3 regions of the Gordonia sp. KTR9 genome follow, and region 1 is predicted to be linked to each of the others. Evidence: predicted binding sites of a transcription regulator. Region 1 holds the regulator's gene; each other region holds the start of a gene.
The links. The regulator LexA, encoded in region 1, represses DNA repair genes until DNA is damaged. The targets are predictions, from matches to a motif close to CGAACANNTGTTCG.
Positions count from the first base shown of each region.

Region 1 (5,353 bases):
CATCGTCGCCCTCCTCGATCTGGCGATACCACCGCTGCACAAGCGAATCGCGGGATCCCTGGGCCCGGCGGCGCGACTCGCCCTGAGCCAGAGCCCGTATGCGGACACCGAGGCGCTGCTCGCCGACTGCACACGACGGGCCATCCGGGATACCGTCGCCGGCGTCGACGACGCCGAGCTGACGGCTCTTCGCTCGCCACAAGCATTTTCGGAATTCCTGGAGCGTATCCGGCCACGGATCACGGAGGCCGCGCCGGACTACTTCTCGCTCGCCGTCGCGGCGCTCGAACGAATGGCGCCGGTCCGGGCGGCGATCGACCGGCACGCCGGTTCGCTGGCCGCCGACGACGTCGCCGAGCAGATCGACCACCTCGTGTTCGACGGATTCGTCGCAGCCACCGCCCGACGGCACCTGGAGAACCTGCCGCGCTACCTCGAAGGTGCGCAGGCACGTCTGGAGGCGCTGCCCGGGTCGGCAGCGCGCGACCAGGCCGGTGTGGCGGTCATCGATCGAGTCGTCGAACGGTGGGCCCAACGACTCGAACAGGTGCCGGAACACCGACGGGCGATCGTCGACGACGAAGCGCAGTGGCTTGTCGAGGAACTACGGGTGGGATTGTTCGCCCAGCGTCTCGGTACCGCGTTTCCCGTCTCGGAGAAACGGGTCCTACGAGCTCTGGACCGGCTCGGCTGAGACGGTGTCGGCCCGCCCGCCGGACGCCGACTTCAGGTCGTCGATCTCGCGCTGGAAATCCTCCACCGAGTCGAACGACCGGTACACCGAGGCGAACCGCAGGTACGCCACTTCGTCGAGATCGCGGAGCGGACCCAGGATCGCCAGACCGACCTCGTTGCTGGGGATCTCGGCCGATCCGCTGGCGCGCACCGTGTCCTCCACCTGCTGGGCGAGCTGGGCGAGTGCGTCCTCGGCGACGTGTCGGCCCTGACAGGCGCGTCGGACACCGCGCATCACCTTCTCGCGACTGAACGGCTCGGTCACACCGTTGCGTTTGACCACGGCGAGCACGGCGCTCTCCACGGTCGAGAAACGGCGGCCGCACTCCACGCACGAGCGGCGGCGTCGGATGGCCTGCCCTTCGTCTGCGACACGCGAGTCGATGACCTTGGTGTCGTCGTTCTTGCAGAAGGGGCAGCGCATCGTGTCCTCACGCAGGTCGCGGGACGCTGAAACGCAACGAATCCGTGCGCTCCGCCGCTTCTCGGCCGGCCCCTGTGACATCGAGGATACCGCCCGGCCTCAGCGGTACCGGGGGGTGAGCAGGGGCTGACCCACCTGCAGCGCACTCGTGGGCAGATCGTTCATCGCGACGATTTCGTCGATCACGATCTCGCGCGGCATCTCCGGCGCCACCCGGCCGGCGATCGTGCTCAGGGAGTCCCCCGCGCGCACGTGGACGACCTCCGCACTCACGGCGGCAGGGGTCATCGAGTCCGAGTAGTTCTGGCCGACGACGCCGAACACCCACACGACGAACGCCAGCCCGACGCCGGCGAGGACCGCCACCGCGGTGCGGCGACGGCGACGGAACACCGCGGCGTCCGGCGCGAGAGGGCCCCGGCCCCTGGACCCCACCGCCGATCCGCAGCTCGTGGCGCCGACACGCGGGGTCAGCGGTGACCCGCCCGCCGGGCGGTTGCCTGCCGGCCGGTTGTCGACCGGGCGCCGACCGTCGGACAGCGGGGCACGGGTCCGGACGCGATCGGCGCGATCGGTACGCGCCCGAACGGTGTCGGGACGGTCGGTACGGACGGGAGCGACGAGAGTGTCGGTGCGCATGGTGCCCTCCGAGTGTTCGGTGCGAGATCCTCTGGGTGAGATCTTCTGGTGTGATGTGTGGTGCCGTCGGTGTTCGAACTTCGATCAGGTGTTCGATGCACTGATGTTCGAATTTGTAGCACGGCGCACCGACAAAGTCTCGCGACACATCGAACAAATGTTTGAGGTGAGGGTTGCACTCCGCTAGGCTCGGACCCGGCTGAACATCCCCACCGGACATCCCACGGGCCATCTACCTGCACGTTCCGAAGACGAGAGGAACCGAACATGAGTGACACCGGCGACAGGCGCGGCCGAGCGCGGGGAGTCGACGACGAGGCCCCGATCGACGTCGCCGCCGCCGAGGCCTCACTCACCCCGCGACAGCTCGGGGTCCTGGAGGTGATCCGCCGCTCGGTTCGCGAGCGCGGTTATCCGCCCAGCATCCGCGAGATCGGCGACGAGGTCGGCCTCGCCTCGACATCGTCGGTCGCCCACCAGCTGCGAACGCTGGAACGCAAGGGCCTGCTCAAGCGAGATGCGAACCGGCCCCGTGCGGTCAACATCGCCCCGAGCGAGCCGCCGTCGCCGGAGACCCCCTCGGCCGGTCAACTACCCGAGCCGACCTTCGTGCCGGTCCTCGGTCGTATCGCGGCCGGTGGTCCGATCCTGGCCGAGGAGGCGGTCGAGGACGTGTTCCCGCTTCCTCGCGAGCTGGTCGGCGAGGGCTCGCTGTTTCTGCTGCGCGTCGTGGGCGAATCGATGATCGACGCGGCCATCTGTGACGGCGACTGGGTGGTGGTCCGGCAGCAGAACGTCGCCGACAACGGCGACATCGTCGCGGCGATGATCGACGGCGAGGCCACGGTGAAGACCTTCAAGCGTCAGGGCGCCAACGTGTGGCTGATGCCGCACAACGAACTGTTCGATCCCATCCCGGGCAACGACGCCGTGATCCTCGGCAAGGTCGTCACCGTGATGCGGCGAATCTGACCTCTCCGCCGACCGAACGGTCGAGCACTGCCGCGGCCGCTTCGCGCGCCGCGGCAGGATCGGACGTGGCCAGCGCGGCGTCGGCGGCAGCACGGCAGTCCTGGGTGGTCACCGCACCGAGCCTGGCCCCCACCGCGGCGGCCGCGGCGGGCGCACTGGACAGCGAGGTCACCCCGAGACCCACGAGGACGCAGGCGAGATTCGGATCGGCGGCCGCCTCACCGCAGACCCCGACCGGCTTGCCCTGTCGGACACCCGCTGCGGCGACACCCGCGATCAGGCTGAGCACGGCGGGTTGCCACGGGTCGGTCAGCCCGGCGAGATCGGCCGACATCCGATCGGCCGCCATCGTGTACTGCGTCAGATCGTTGGTACCGATGGACACGAAGTCCACCTCGGCGAGCACGGCCTCGGCGAGGATCGCCGCCGCGGGCACCTCGATCATGACCCCCGCGACCAGACCCCGACCCCGGACTTCCGCGGCGAACACACGCGCCTCCGCCGGCGAGGCGATCATCGGCGCCATGACCCACGGCGCGACCTTCGAGCCGGCGGCGGCCAGCGCGATCGCGTCGAGCTGATGTGCGCGGATCTCGGGATGCGCCAGGGCGATTCGATCCCCACGGACCCCCAGCGCCGGATTGGACTCGTCGGGATGCGTCACGAAGCGGAGCGGTTTGTCCGAGCCGGCGTCGAGGGTGCGGATCACCACCTTCCGCCCGTCGAAAGCACCGAGGACCTCACGGTAGATCCCGGCCTGCTCGTCCACCGACGGTTCGTCCGCGCGTTCGAGGAAGGCGAGTTCGGTGCGGAAGAGTCCGACACCCTCGACGGGGTGTCCGGCCGCGGCCCGTGCCGACGATCCGTCGGCGACATTGGCGAGCACTGACACACCCACGCCGTCGGCGGTGCGCCCCGGACCCGTCCAGCCGGCGACGACCTCGGCGCGTCGCCGGTCCTCCTCGACGCGTGCCCGGGCCGTGTCCGCATCGGGCTCGACCTCGATGCGACCGGTTGTTCCGTCGACGAGAACGGTTGTGCCGGGCTCGATCTCGGCCAGATCAGTGACCGCGACGACGCATGGGATCCCCAGCTGCCGCGCGATGATCGCGGTGTGACTGGTGGGGCCGCCCAATCGGGTGACGAGCGCGATCGTGCTCGCCGGGTCGAGGCCGGCGGTGTCGGCGGGCGCAAGATCGTCGGCGAGTAACACCGACGGCACCTGCGGTGTCGGCACACCCGGCTCGGGCAGGCCGAGCAGTTCGGCGAGCACGCGGTCGCGGACGTCGTTGAGATCGGTGACCCGCTCGGCCATCAGCCCGCCGAGTTTGGTGAACACCGCCGCGAACTGCTCGGTGGCCGCGACGGCCGCGGCTTCGGCGGAGGCGCCCTTGGTGATGAGCGCCGTCGCGGAACCGATCCATCCCCGGTCCTCGGCCAGCCCCGCGGTCGCCGCGAGCACCTCCGCGGCCACCCCGGTGTTCTGGGAGGCGCGCGTGCGCAGTCGCGCGGCGACGGCCCCGGCAGCCGAGGCGAAGCGCGTCACCTCGTCGGCGCGGCGCTCCTCGGGGATCTCCACGCCGACGCCGAGCGTCTCCGGCGAGTGATCGGGCCGCTCGCCCGGCCACAGCGCCGGACCGTGCGCCAGTCCGCCGACCACCGGGGTCCCTGTCAGGATCTGCGCCATCGTCTTGCCTCTCACTCGACTATCGATGTGACCACCGTTACAAAAAGTGCTTGACTTGTCAACACAAACAGGCGTAAACACAATTACTACAACATCCAATCCAACACGCCTCAACAAGCGGGGTGGCTGGAACCTTCAGATCGGAGCGATGTGTACGCCGAGGAGAGACAACAGGCGATCGTCGACGAGGTGCGCGTCGCGGGGCGGGCATCCGTGGCCGCGCTCGCCGAGAAATTCGACGTCACCAGCGAGACCGTCCGTCGAGACCTCGCCGTTCTGGAGCGTGCCGGGCATCTGCAGCGTGTCCACGGAGGTGCCGTCCGCGCCGAGGTCATGCGGGCTCTGGGCGAACTCGGGATCGACGAGCGCGAGTCGAGCCAGATCGAACAGAAGACCGCGATCGGCCGCGCGGCGATCCGCTTCCTGCCGCCGGACGGCGGTTCCGTGCTCTTCGATGCCGGTACCACGACCTACCGCGCCGCCGAGGCCACCGCGCCGGATCGGAGACTCACCCTGTTCACCAACAGCCTGCCCATCGCCGGTCTGCTGGCCGGCACCCATCCCGACGGCCTCCATGCTCTCGGCGGACGCGTCCGCGGTCTCACCCAAGCCACCGTGGGCGTCGAGACGGTGGACGCACTCCGCCGGTTGCGCGTCACCACCGCGTTCCTCGGCACCAACGGTCTGAGCGAGTCCCACGGGTTGTCGACCCCCGACCCCGACGAGGCGGCGGTGAAGGCGGCGATGGTGGCGGCCGCACAACGCGTCGTGGTGCTCGCCGACAGCTCGAAGATGGACCGCGAAGACCTGTCCTCGTTCGCCGGGATCGACGACGTCGACGTCCTCATCACCGACTCCGGGATCGACCCGGCCTTCTCGGCGGCCCTGTCCGCGCG
Region 1 covers NC_018581.1:2,422,942-2,428,294, reverse strand. The annotation lists gene hrpA (ATP-dependent RNA helicase HrpA) at 1-694, shown strand, start outside; gene nrdR (transcriptional regulator NrdR) at 668-1,159, opposite strand; gene KTR9_RS11820 (LysM peptidoglycan-binding domain-containing protein) at 1,259-1,798, opposite strand; gene lexA (transcriptional repressor LexA) at 2,066-2,770, shown strand; gene KTR9_RS11805 (phosphoenolpyruvate--protein phosphotransferase) at 2,748-4,457, opposite strand; gene KTR9_RS11800 (DeoR/GlpR family DNA-binding transcription regulator) at 4,608-5,353, shown strand, end outside.

Region 2 (5,353 bases), 2.5 Mb from region 1:
CCCACGTCGACCCCGAGAAGGTCATGCACAACCTCAACGTGTCGACGCCGACGGTGGTGACGCCGCAGATGTTCGAGTACCGGCTGATCTCCCGCGCGCGTGCCGACCGGAAGCACATCGTGCTGCCGGAGGGGGATGACGACCGAATCCTGCGCGCGGCCAACCGGCTTGCCCGGCGCGGCGTCGCCGATCTCACCATCCTCGGCGATCCCGACACGGTCCGGGAACGCTCCATCGAACTCGGACTCGACCTGGCCGATGTGAGGGTCATCGACCCGGCCGAGTCCGAGTACCTCGACGAGTTCGCCCGGGTCTACACCGATCTGCGCAAACACAAGGGCATGGATTTCGAACGGGCACAGGAGAAGATGCGGGACGTGTCCTACTTCGGCACGATGATGGTGCACACCGGCCGCGCCGATGGGATGGTCTCGGGGGCGTCGCACACCACCGCACACACGATCCGGCCGGCTTTCGAGATCATCAAGACGAAACCGGGGGTCTCCACCGTCTCGAGCGTGTTCTTCATGTGCCTGGCCGACAAGGTGCTGGCCTACGGTGACTGCGCCATCGTCCCGGACCCGTCCGATGAACAGCTCGCCGACATCGCCATCTCGTCGGCGCAGACGTCGGCGGCCTTCGGCATCGATCCGCGGGTCGCGATGCTGTCCTACTCCACGGGAACGTCCGGGTCGGGCGCCGACGTCGAGAAGGTAAAGACGGCTACCGAACTCGTGCGCGAGCGGGAACCCGGGCTGCTGGTCGAGGGACCCATCCAGTACGACGCCGCGGTGGAACCGTCGGTGGCGAAGACCAAGATGCCCGATTCGCCGGTCGCCGGTCGCGCGACCGTGTTGATCTTCCCCGATCTGAACACCGGCAACAACACGTACAAGGCGGTTCAGCGCAGCGCGGGCGCGATCGCGATCGGCCCGGTGCTGCAGGGATTGAACAAACCGATCAACGATCTGAGTCGTGGAGCTCTCGTATCCGACATCGTGAACACCGTGGCCATCACCGCGATCCAGGCCCAACAGGGGGATGTGGACCCGATCACGGGGAACGCCGCCGCCGACGACGAGGCCGGTCGATGAGCGGGGCGTCCGGTGCGGTGCTGGTGTTCAATGCCGGCTCGTCGTCGCTGAAGTATCAACTGGTGCAGCCGGCGGACGGCACGGTGATCGCCGAGGGCATCGCGGAGCGGATCGGCGATGCCGGTTCGTCGATGACGCATGAGCAGAACGGTGAGACGGTCACCGAGACATTGCAACTCGACGATCACCTCGCCGCGGTCCGGCGTGCGGAGCGTTTCTTCGCCGACAACGGAACCGACTTGGCAAAGGCGGGACTGAGTGCGGTGGGGCACCGGGTGGTCCACGGCGGCAGGTCGTTCTACGAGCCGACCGTGGTGACCCCCGAGGTGATCTCGGAGATCGAGCGGATCTCCCCGCTGGCACCGCTGCACAATCCGGCCAACCTGGTCGGCATCCTGGCGGCACAGGAGTTGCTGCCCGACGTTCCGTCGGTCGCGGTCTTCGACACCGCCTTCTTCCACGGGCTCCCCGACTCGTCCGCGACGTACGCCATCGACCGTGCGGTGGCCGACGAACATGCGATCCGCCGCTACGGTTTTCACGGCACCAGCCATGAGTACGTGGCCGGCCGGGTGGCCGAGTTCCTGGACCGCGACCCGGCGTCGCTGAACCAGATCGTGCTGCATCTCGGCAACGGCGCGTCGGCCTCGGCCATCGCCGGCGGACAGCCCATCGACACGTCGATGGGTATGACCCCGCTGGAGGGGCTGGTCATGGGAACCCGCAGCGGTGACATCGACCCCGGGCTGGTGTTGCACCTGAACCGGGTGGCGAATCTGTCGGTCGGCGAGATCGACACGCTGCTCAACAAGCGTTCGGGACTTCGAGGTCTGTGCGGCGAGAACGACTTCCGCACCATCACCGAGCTGATGGACTCCGGCGACGACGCGGCCCGTCGCGCCTTCGACGTCTACATCCATCGCCTACGTCGCTACCTCGGAGCCTACGCCTTCGCCCTCGGGCGCGTCGACGCGATCACCTTCACGGCTGGGGTCGGTGAGAACTCGGCAGTCGTCCGGTCTCGTGCGCTGGCGGGCCTGGAGGGGTTCGGGATCGTTGTCGACGAGGAGCGGAACGCTCTGCGCGGCAAGGCTCCTCGGCGGATATCGGCGGATGACAGCGCCGTGGATGTGCTCGTGGTGCCGACCAATGAAGAGCTGGCCATCGCGAGGCAGTCGGCGGCGGTCGTCGGGGGTTGATTCCCGGTGGGTCGGCATCGTCTGGACCGCGTACTCGAAGGTCGATATACCGGCACTGAAGGAGTACGGCGCCGCTGATGTTCCAGGATGGCTGCGTTCGGAAGGCTGACGGGTAAGAGACCAAGCCGCAGGGTGGTTCGATATTCGGCCGTCCCTACCACGCACCACCGACAAGATGCGCTCTGCAGCGGGTAAGCGAAAACCGTTGCACACCAGCGTTATAGCCGCTACGCTCGAACATGTATTCGCGCAACGTCTCCGGGGGGTGACCATGTCTGACGAATCCGCCGCATCACAACCTCGTGCTGTCGAGCTGGTGGCCGAGCTGAATGCGATCCTCGACGAACTGCGGACCGTCGACCTGTCCCCGTGCACCGACGAGGAACTGATCGACGTCGCCTCTGCCACCGAACGGGCCATCGCGCGAACCACTTACGCCGGCGACCGCCACGTCGCCGAAGCCGAGGCTCGCGACCTGCCACGCAAGACCGGATACCGCACACTCACCCAGTTCATGAACCATCGCCTCCGCATCACCAATCCTGTGCGACGGCGCAAGCACCTCAATGCCACCGCCACGCTCACGTGCCTCAACGGCGATCGCCTGGAGCCCGAACACCCCACACTGGCAGAAGCTTTCGCCACAGGGACTGCCGGAACCGCACACATCCAGGCCGCCCTCGACGTCCTCGACCACATCCCGAACGCTGTCGACCACGATGTGAAGGTCGCTGCCGAACGACAGATGGCCGAGATCGCCGTAGCCCACACCCCCGCCGACATCACCCAACTCGGCGCGCGCCTGCTCGCCCACCTCGACCCCGACGGCACACTCGCCGACGACACCGACCACAAACGACGCCGCAACCTGTGGATCGGCCGACAACGAGCTGACGGCACCGCCAAGATATCGGGCACCCTGACCCCCGAACTCGTCGCCCGACTCACGATGATGTTCGCGGTCTGGGGTAAGCCCGGACTCAACAACCCAGACGACCCCGCCTCACCCCGCGGGCCGGCCGGAGCTGCCGACCCCGACGCCCTGGCCACCGCCGCCGACCGCGACCAGCGCACCCTCGCCCAGACGAATCACGACGCGCTCGACGCCGCACTCACCGCGGGTTTCGCGGACGGGACTCTCGGCACCTCGCACCGCGGCCTGCCCGTGCAACTGATCATCAAAGCCGACCTCGGCGACCTGATCCGCGAAGCCGGCCTCGCCACCACCGCCACCGGAACCCTGCTACCCATCCCCGACCTGATCGCCATGGCCGGTGAGGTTCAGCCGTGGTTGGCGATCTTCAAAGACGCCACCGCCGTGCCGCTGTACTTCGGTAGGGGCAAGCGTCTGGCCACCCGCGAACAACGCTTCGTCTCGTTCGCCCGCCCCGACGGCGAAGTGTGCTCCGCTCCCGGGTGCGATCAACCCGCAACCCACGTCGAACTCCATCACGCCCACAAGGATTGGGCCAAGGGTGGTCTCACCGACATCGACGACCTCGCGCCGGCCTGCCCGCGGCACAACCGCATGGTCGGTGACCAGCCCGGCCAGTACACCACCCGGATCGAACGGTCCGGACCCGACGAAGGCCGCTGCGTCTGGCGATTGAACGCCGAACCCGGCGCACCACCCAACCCCGACCGCCTCAACCGCCGACCCGACATACCCCGGCGGTTCACGACACACTTGAACACTGTGCGCGACGAGATCCACGGACAACCAACACGGTCCGGCGGCGACTCACGCCCAGACAATCGAAACTGCGATGACCTGCGCCTGACGATCAGCCACGTCATCGACGTCCGACCACCACGGCGCGTGCATCGCACCCGTCTGTCGCTGGTCGAGGCACACCTCGAGGATCTCCTCAGCCAAGAACCGCTGGTGCGTAACGCAATTGCACCCTTCAGGTCGTCCTAGAACAGCGTATTCGGCCGAACGTAGTTGGCGAGGTCGACGAGCATGAACCGGTGGTCCCGGTTGGTGCGGGTCAGACGTGCCAACTGACGCAGCGAGCGCTCTGTGCCGGTCCGAATCCCGTACTCGGTGAACGGGAATCCGAGCAGTGTGGACGGTTCTTTGTCCAGCAGGGCGTCGTCGGGGTTGTCGTGAATCCAGCCCAGCGCGGTGCCGAGCACGATCAGCAGCATCCGGGCCTTGCGCGGTTCGGTGTCCGGGATCTGTTCCAGGCGCCGGGCCGCCTCGACGATCTGCTCACGGGTCACCTGGGTGGTGGGCCGTCCGTGGACGAGCGCGATGATCGCCGTCGCGCGTGCGGTGTTGAAGTGGCGGCTGGTCGCGGGAACCTCGTCGAGCGGCTGGATGGCGGCCTCGATGTCACCGGCCGCCACCGCGAGCCGGGCCAGACCGAACGCGGCGGTCACGATGCTGTGATCGGTCAGCCACAGATCGTGATAATGGTGCTGCGCAACGTCATACAGTTTGGCGATCTTCTCCGCGGATTTCGCCGGACCGTTCTCGTCGGCGAGCCAGCGGCCGATGAGTTCGGCCGTACCCGCGACGGCGAGCTTGGGTGCGACCTCACCGGGCATCGCACCCAGGACCTCGTCGAAGCGCTCATAGGCCAGTTCTGGCTCGTCGTTCATCAGCGCGCAGATACCCATGTACCACTCGACCCGCCACGAATCGCCGTGGTGGGCACGGACTTCCTGGAGGAGGGCGAGCGCGGTGTCGACGTCGTCGAGCTGCAGATGCGCGCGGGCCTCGGCGAGGTCGATCTCCCGTGAGGGGTGGGCGTTCTCGACCGGCCGCCCGCCGAAGAGCGAGGCGAAACCCTCCGCCCGCGCGGTGTTGATCGAGTCGAGGGTCTGACGCGGATCCGACAGCGCCGCCGACGTGAGCAGGCTCGCCGCCGGATCGAGCGGGTTGACCAGCGGTACGGGCAGCGCGTTGGCGATGTCCACCGGGTCGTAGAACGCCGCCTGATCGGGGTCGAAGAAACCGTCGACGGGCGCGAGCATGAGGTCGGTGCCGAAAGTCGAGCGCTGCGGCGTGAACACCGTCGACAGTGCGGGTCGCGGAACCCCGGTGTGGACGGC
Region 2 covers NC_018581.1:4,883,591-4,888,943, reverse strand. The annotation lists gene pta (phosphate acetyltransferase) at 1-1,094, shown strand, start outside; gene KTR9_RS22565 (acetate/propionate family kinase) at 1,091-2,293, shown strand; gene KTR9_RS22560 (HNH endonuclease signature motif containing protein) at 2,565-4,214, shown strand; gene KTR9_RS22555 (serine/threonine-protein kinase) at 4,211-5,353, opposite strand, start outside.
Region 2: KTR9_RS22560 (HNH endonuclease signature motif containing protein) is a predicted target of LexA. The motif match lies at 2,528-2,541, and genes of this name have one in related genera.

Region 3 (5,353 bases), 2.0 Mb from region 1:
CGCCGATGTCGCTCGACGGCTGGCCGCCGAAGGCCTGCTGATCGGCACCGCCGGAAACGTCTCGGTACGCGTAGACGACCACCTCGCGATCACCGGAACGGGGGTCGTTCTCGCGGACTGTTCGGCGTACGACGTCACCGTCGTGTCCCTCTCCGGCGACGTCGTGGACGGGTCGGTTGCGCCGTCCTCGGAGCTCGACCTGCACTGTCGTGTGTACGAGCGGACGGATGCGCAGGCGATCGTGCACACCCACGCACCCTTCGGCACCGCGGTCGCCTGCGTCAGCGGGCTGACGTCGCTGCCGGTGCTGCACTATCAGCAGCTCGGCCTCGGCGGCGCGATCCCGATCGCGCCGTATGCGACATTCGGCAGCCCCGAACTGGCCGACATCGTCGCCGACGCACTGGTCGACACCCAGGTCGCGCTGATGGCGAATCATGGTTCGGTGGCACGAGGCTCGAGCCTGGCCGACGCCGTGGAGAATGCGCTGCTGCTGGAGTGGCTGGCCACTCTCTTCCACCGGACCTGCAGCATGGGCCGGCCCCGTGAGCTGACCGCCGACGAGCAACAGTCCACCGTCGCCCAGGCGGTCCGACTGGACTACGGGACGCCCCAGGAGAAACGCACGTGACACCCCCCTCGCCGTCGACCGTCCCGCTCACGATCGCGACCGTGGGCGTCCACGTGCTCGACATCCACGTCGTCGGGATCGAGGCCATCCCCCAGAACTCCGACGGCGCGCTCGTCGAGTCCATCGGCTTCTCGGCAGCCGGTACCGCGGGCGGCACCGCGCTCGTCCTCGCCCGGCTCGGCGCCGCCGTCCGAACCCACGGTGCGATCGGCGCCGACTCGATCGGGCGTTCGCTGACCGCATTGCTCGACGCCGAAGGCGTCCACACACGCGGGCTCGTTCCGAAGGCGGAGGTCCAGACGTCGTCGTCGGTCATTCCCGTGCGGCCCAACGGGGACCGTCCCGCCTGGCACTGCATCGGCGCCAACGCGCAGTTCGTACTCGACGACCTCGATCCCGGCGCGTTCGACGGGCTGGATCACCTGCACCTCGGCGGCCCCGAGTTCCTCGGCGGTCCGGTGGCCGCCGAGCTCCTGGGCCGAGCCCGCGACCGCGGGATCACGACGTCGGCGGACCTGCTGTCGGGTGGCGACCCCGGGCTTCTCGAATGGATCGCCGACGCGCTTCCCCACATCGACTACCTGATGCCCAACGACGAACAGACCCGTGGGCTGACCGGTTCGGACGACCTCGCGGACGGTGCACGCACGCTCGTGGACCGTGGCGTCGGATGCGTCGCGCTCACCCGCGGCGCCGACGGCGCACTGGTCGTGACCGGCGACGACACGATCGCAGTACCGGCGTACTCAGTGGACGTGGTCGACACCACCGGCTGCGGCGACGCGTTCTCCGCCGGTTTCATCACCGGCCGGCTCCGCGGGCTCGGCCTCGCCGACTCCGCCGAACTCGGTTGCGCGGTCGCCGCGCACGTCGCCCAGGGCATCGGGACCGCCGCCAACTCCTACGACCTCGACGCGATCGAGACATTTCGGCGGGCCCACGCCGTCGGTTGAACTCTCGCCCGACCGACCGCCGGTTTGGCCGACTCGCCCTCGGGTAGGCGATCACCACTGTTGCCGACAGGACGGGAGAGGTGCTCGCCATGACCGACAAGAAATCGATCGACGGTTCCACCGTCGTCATCGCCGGTGCGTCCAGCGGATTCGGCCGCGGCGCCGCGGTGCGACTGGCCGAACTCGGCGCGAACGTGGTGGTCGCGGCGCGGCGAACGGCGGTTCTCGACGAGGTCGTCGCGGAGATCACCGCCCAGGGCGGGTCCGCGCTGGCGGTGACCACCGATGTCAGCGACCCTCGAGCGGTCGTCCATCTCGCATCCGCCGCGATCGACCGGTTCGGCTCCATCGACGTATGGGTGAACAACGTCGGTGTGGGAGCGGTCGGATACTTCTGGGACATCCCGATCGAGGACCACGCCCGCCTCGTCGACGTGAACCTCAAGGGGTTGATCTACGGCGCGCACGCGGCGCTACGCGTCTTCCGGTCGCAGGGTCGCGGCACGCTGGTGAACGTCGGTTCGGTCGACAGCGCGGTGCCCATCGCGCTCCAGAACACCTATGCGGCAACCAAAGCGGCGGTCCGCAGCCTCGGACACTCGTTGAGCGAAGAGCTCCGTATGGCCGGCGACGACGACATCAAGGTGGGCACCATCATGCCGTGGGCGGTGGACACCCCGTGGTGGGTCCACGCCGCCAATTACACGGGGCACGAACCGCGCATGTCCGCGATGGACGATCCGCAGATCGTCGTCGATGCGATCGTCGCCGCCTGCACCGACCCGAAGCTCGACCAGCCTGTCGGCTACAAGGCCAAGGCCGCCAACGCTTCTCACCAGGTCATGCCGGGACTCACCGAACGGTTCTCGGCGGTGGTCGCGAAATCGGAGACCGAGAAAGGAACCCCCGTCGCGCCGCATCCGGGAGCGATCCACGACCCGAACCCGGACAGCACGGGTGTCTCCGGCGGCATCCGCGAACGGATGGTCGCCGAGGACGCCCGCTGAGACCAGCCGCCGACACCACCGACCTCGAACTCGTTGGCCTGTCAGTACGTCGTGGTTCGATTTGTAGGCCGCCCGAGAACAGGGCAGATCAACCCTTGACTCGAACGTATGTTCGAGTAATATGGAGGTATGTCATCGGGGGCGGGGGCGGAATCCACCACATCGGTGGATACATCGCGCGATTCTGTCGAGCCGCGCCTGCGTGCTGACGATGAACTCTCTGCCGCCGAACTAGTCGAGGTCCTGAATCATTGTGCGGGACTGGCTGCTTCGGCGGCGCATCAGATGATGACCGTGGCCAGCCTCATTCACGACGAACGTGCGATGGACTACGCGCAGCGACGCGCCCAGGTGCACAGCGGTGAACTCGACTCCCTCGAAGCGTTCGCCGCGTTGTCGGCGCGGGTGGCCGCCGGTGAGGACCCCTACGAACAGTTCGGGCCCGACGGGCTCGAGCAGGCCATCGCCGAAGTCGGCGCCACCCTCACAGTGACCCCGGCCGAGGCGAAAGACCTCATCATGGCCGGTGACGCCCTGCGCTACCGACTGTCCTTCACCGGCCACGCCTTGGCCTGCGGACGAATCGACAAGCGCCGCTTCCTCATCGCACTCAAACGCACCGACCTGATCACCGACGCCGACGAGATGCAAACAGTGGACGCCCACCTCGCCGAGGCCATCTTCGCCCGCGCACCCATGTCCACAGCACGGTTCACCGCCATGATCGACGCCATCGTCGCCGCCTGGGCACCTGATGCGCTCCGGCGACGCAAAGAGCGGGTGACCGCCGACCGCAACGTGACCATCGCCCCCGACCGGTTCACCCCCGGCCAATCCCGGATCTCGGGTACCTTGCCCGACGCCGACGCCGCCGAGTTCGACGCCCGCCTGTCGGCGATGGCCACCGCCGTCCACGCCGGTGACCCACGGACCCTGCCGATGCGGCGTGCCGACGCGCTCAAAGCACTCGCTCGCGGCGAAGTCGCCCTGACATGCCACTGCGCTGACTGCGACGCTGCCGCAGCCGAACCCGACACCACTGCGGGACAGGAGCTCGACGAAACCAGGGGCGACACCGACACTCCCGCCGACGCACCAGCCGTCGACGCGATCGTCGCCGAGCCGCTGGACTCGCACGCCTCGCCGTCGTCCCCGAATGCGCCGCGCGCGACCTTCCACATCGTGGTGAACCTGTCGACGTTGATCGGCCTCGACAACGACCCCGCGTTCCTCGACCGGCACGGCATCATCGACGCCGACACCGCCCGCCGGCTGCTCGCCGAAGCCCGACGCACCTACATCCAGCCCGCATCCACTGCAGCCGACGCGGCCCCAGGGCCCGACGCGGACCCCTCGACAACGAAGTACGCCCCGTCGAGAAAGCTCCAGGCTTTGGTGCGGGCGGGCGAGTTGTGCTGCACCTTCCCGGGCTGCAATGCGCCGGTGTGGCAGATCGATCTCGACCACACCGACCCGTTCGACCACTCCGACCCACGTCGCGGTGGCCGCACCGAAGCGCGCAACCTCAAACCGCTGTGCCGGTTTCACCACCGGATCAAGACCTTCACCAGCTGGCAGGACCACCAGGACGAGTTCCTGACGGCCTGGTTCACCACACCCACCGGCCACATGTTCGTCGGCAACGCCTACAACGGACGCGACCTGTTCAACCGGCTCGCTCCCGGCCGGCCGCCCGACCACCCGGCACGCGACACACTGAACCAGTTGCGCACCAACGACTTCCGACGCCAACAGCGCGCCGAGAAGCGCTGGAACGACGCCAACCCGCCACCCTTCTAGACACCGCCGGTCACGACAACACCGACGCGGTGGGCGAGATCATGAATTCCGGGAAGCTCCGTAGTAGCGGCGCAGGAACTCGTCGCGGTACTCGGTGTAGGTGCCGTTCTCGATGGCTTCGCGGGCACGGTCGACGAGGGTGACGATGAAGGACACGTTGTGCAATGTCGCCAGGGTTGCACCCAACCCCTCCTTGGCTTTGAACAGATGGTGCAGGTAGGCCCGGCTGTATTGCGACGTGTAATTCTCGACCTCGGGGTCGAGCGGCCGGAAGTCGCTGCGGTACTTCGCATTGGTGACGTTGTACCGGCCGTCGAGTGAATAGATCGCGCCGTTGCGGGCGACCCGGGTCGGCGACACGCAGTCGAAGGTGTCCACACCGTTCTCGATGGCGGTGAAGATGTCGTCGGGTTCACTGATCCCGAGCAGGTGTTTCGGCGAGTCCTCGGGGAGCTCGTCGTTCACCCAGCCGACGATCGTGCCGAGGTTGTCCTTCTCGAGCGCCCCGCCGATGCCGTAGCCACCGAAACCCTTTCCGCCGACCGCGCGGTCCGCCTCGCTCAACGCGACGAGATCGCGGGCCGCCTTGCGACGAAGGGCCTCGTATTGGGCGCCCTGGATGACACCCCACAGCGACTGCTGGGGACGGTGCGCACGCTCGACACTCAACCGGTTGTGTTCGTCGAGGCACCGAATCGCCCACAGGCGGGTTCGCTCCAGCGAATTGACCTGGTACTCGCGGGTGTTCATCAGCGTGGTCAGCTCGTCGAAGGCGAAGATGATGTCTGCCCCGAGCTGGTGCTGGATCTGCATCGACACCTCCGGCGTGAACCGGTGGGCCGACCCGTCGAGGTGCGACTTGAAGGTCACCCCGTCGTCGTCGACCCGCGAGAGCCGTTCCTTGCCGTTGGCGGTGAGGTCGTCGTCGGGGGTGCCGGTGGCCTCCATCGAGATGACCTTCT
Region 3 covers NC_018581.1:400,605-405,957, reverse strand. The annotation lists gene KTR9_RS02555 (class II aldolase/adducin family protein) at 1-631, shown strand, start outside; gene KTR9_RS02550 (carbohydrate kinase family protein) at 628-1,584, shown strand; gene KTR9_RS02545 (SDR family NAD(P)-dependent oxidoreductase) at 1,674-2,591, shown strand; gene KTR9_RS02540 (HNH endonuclease signature motif containing protein) at 2,721-4,391, shown strand; gene tgt (tRNA guanosine(34) transglycosylase Tgt) at 4,431-5,353, opposite strand, start outside.
Region 3: KTR9_RS02540 (HNH endonuclease signature motif containing protein) is a predicted target of LexA. The motif match lies at 2,693-2,706, and genes of this name have one in related genera.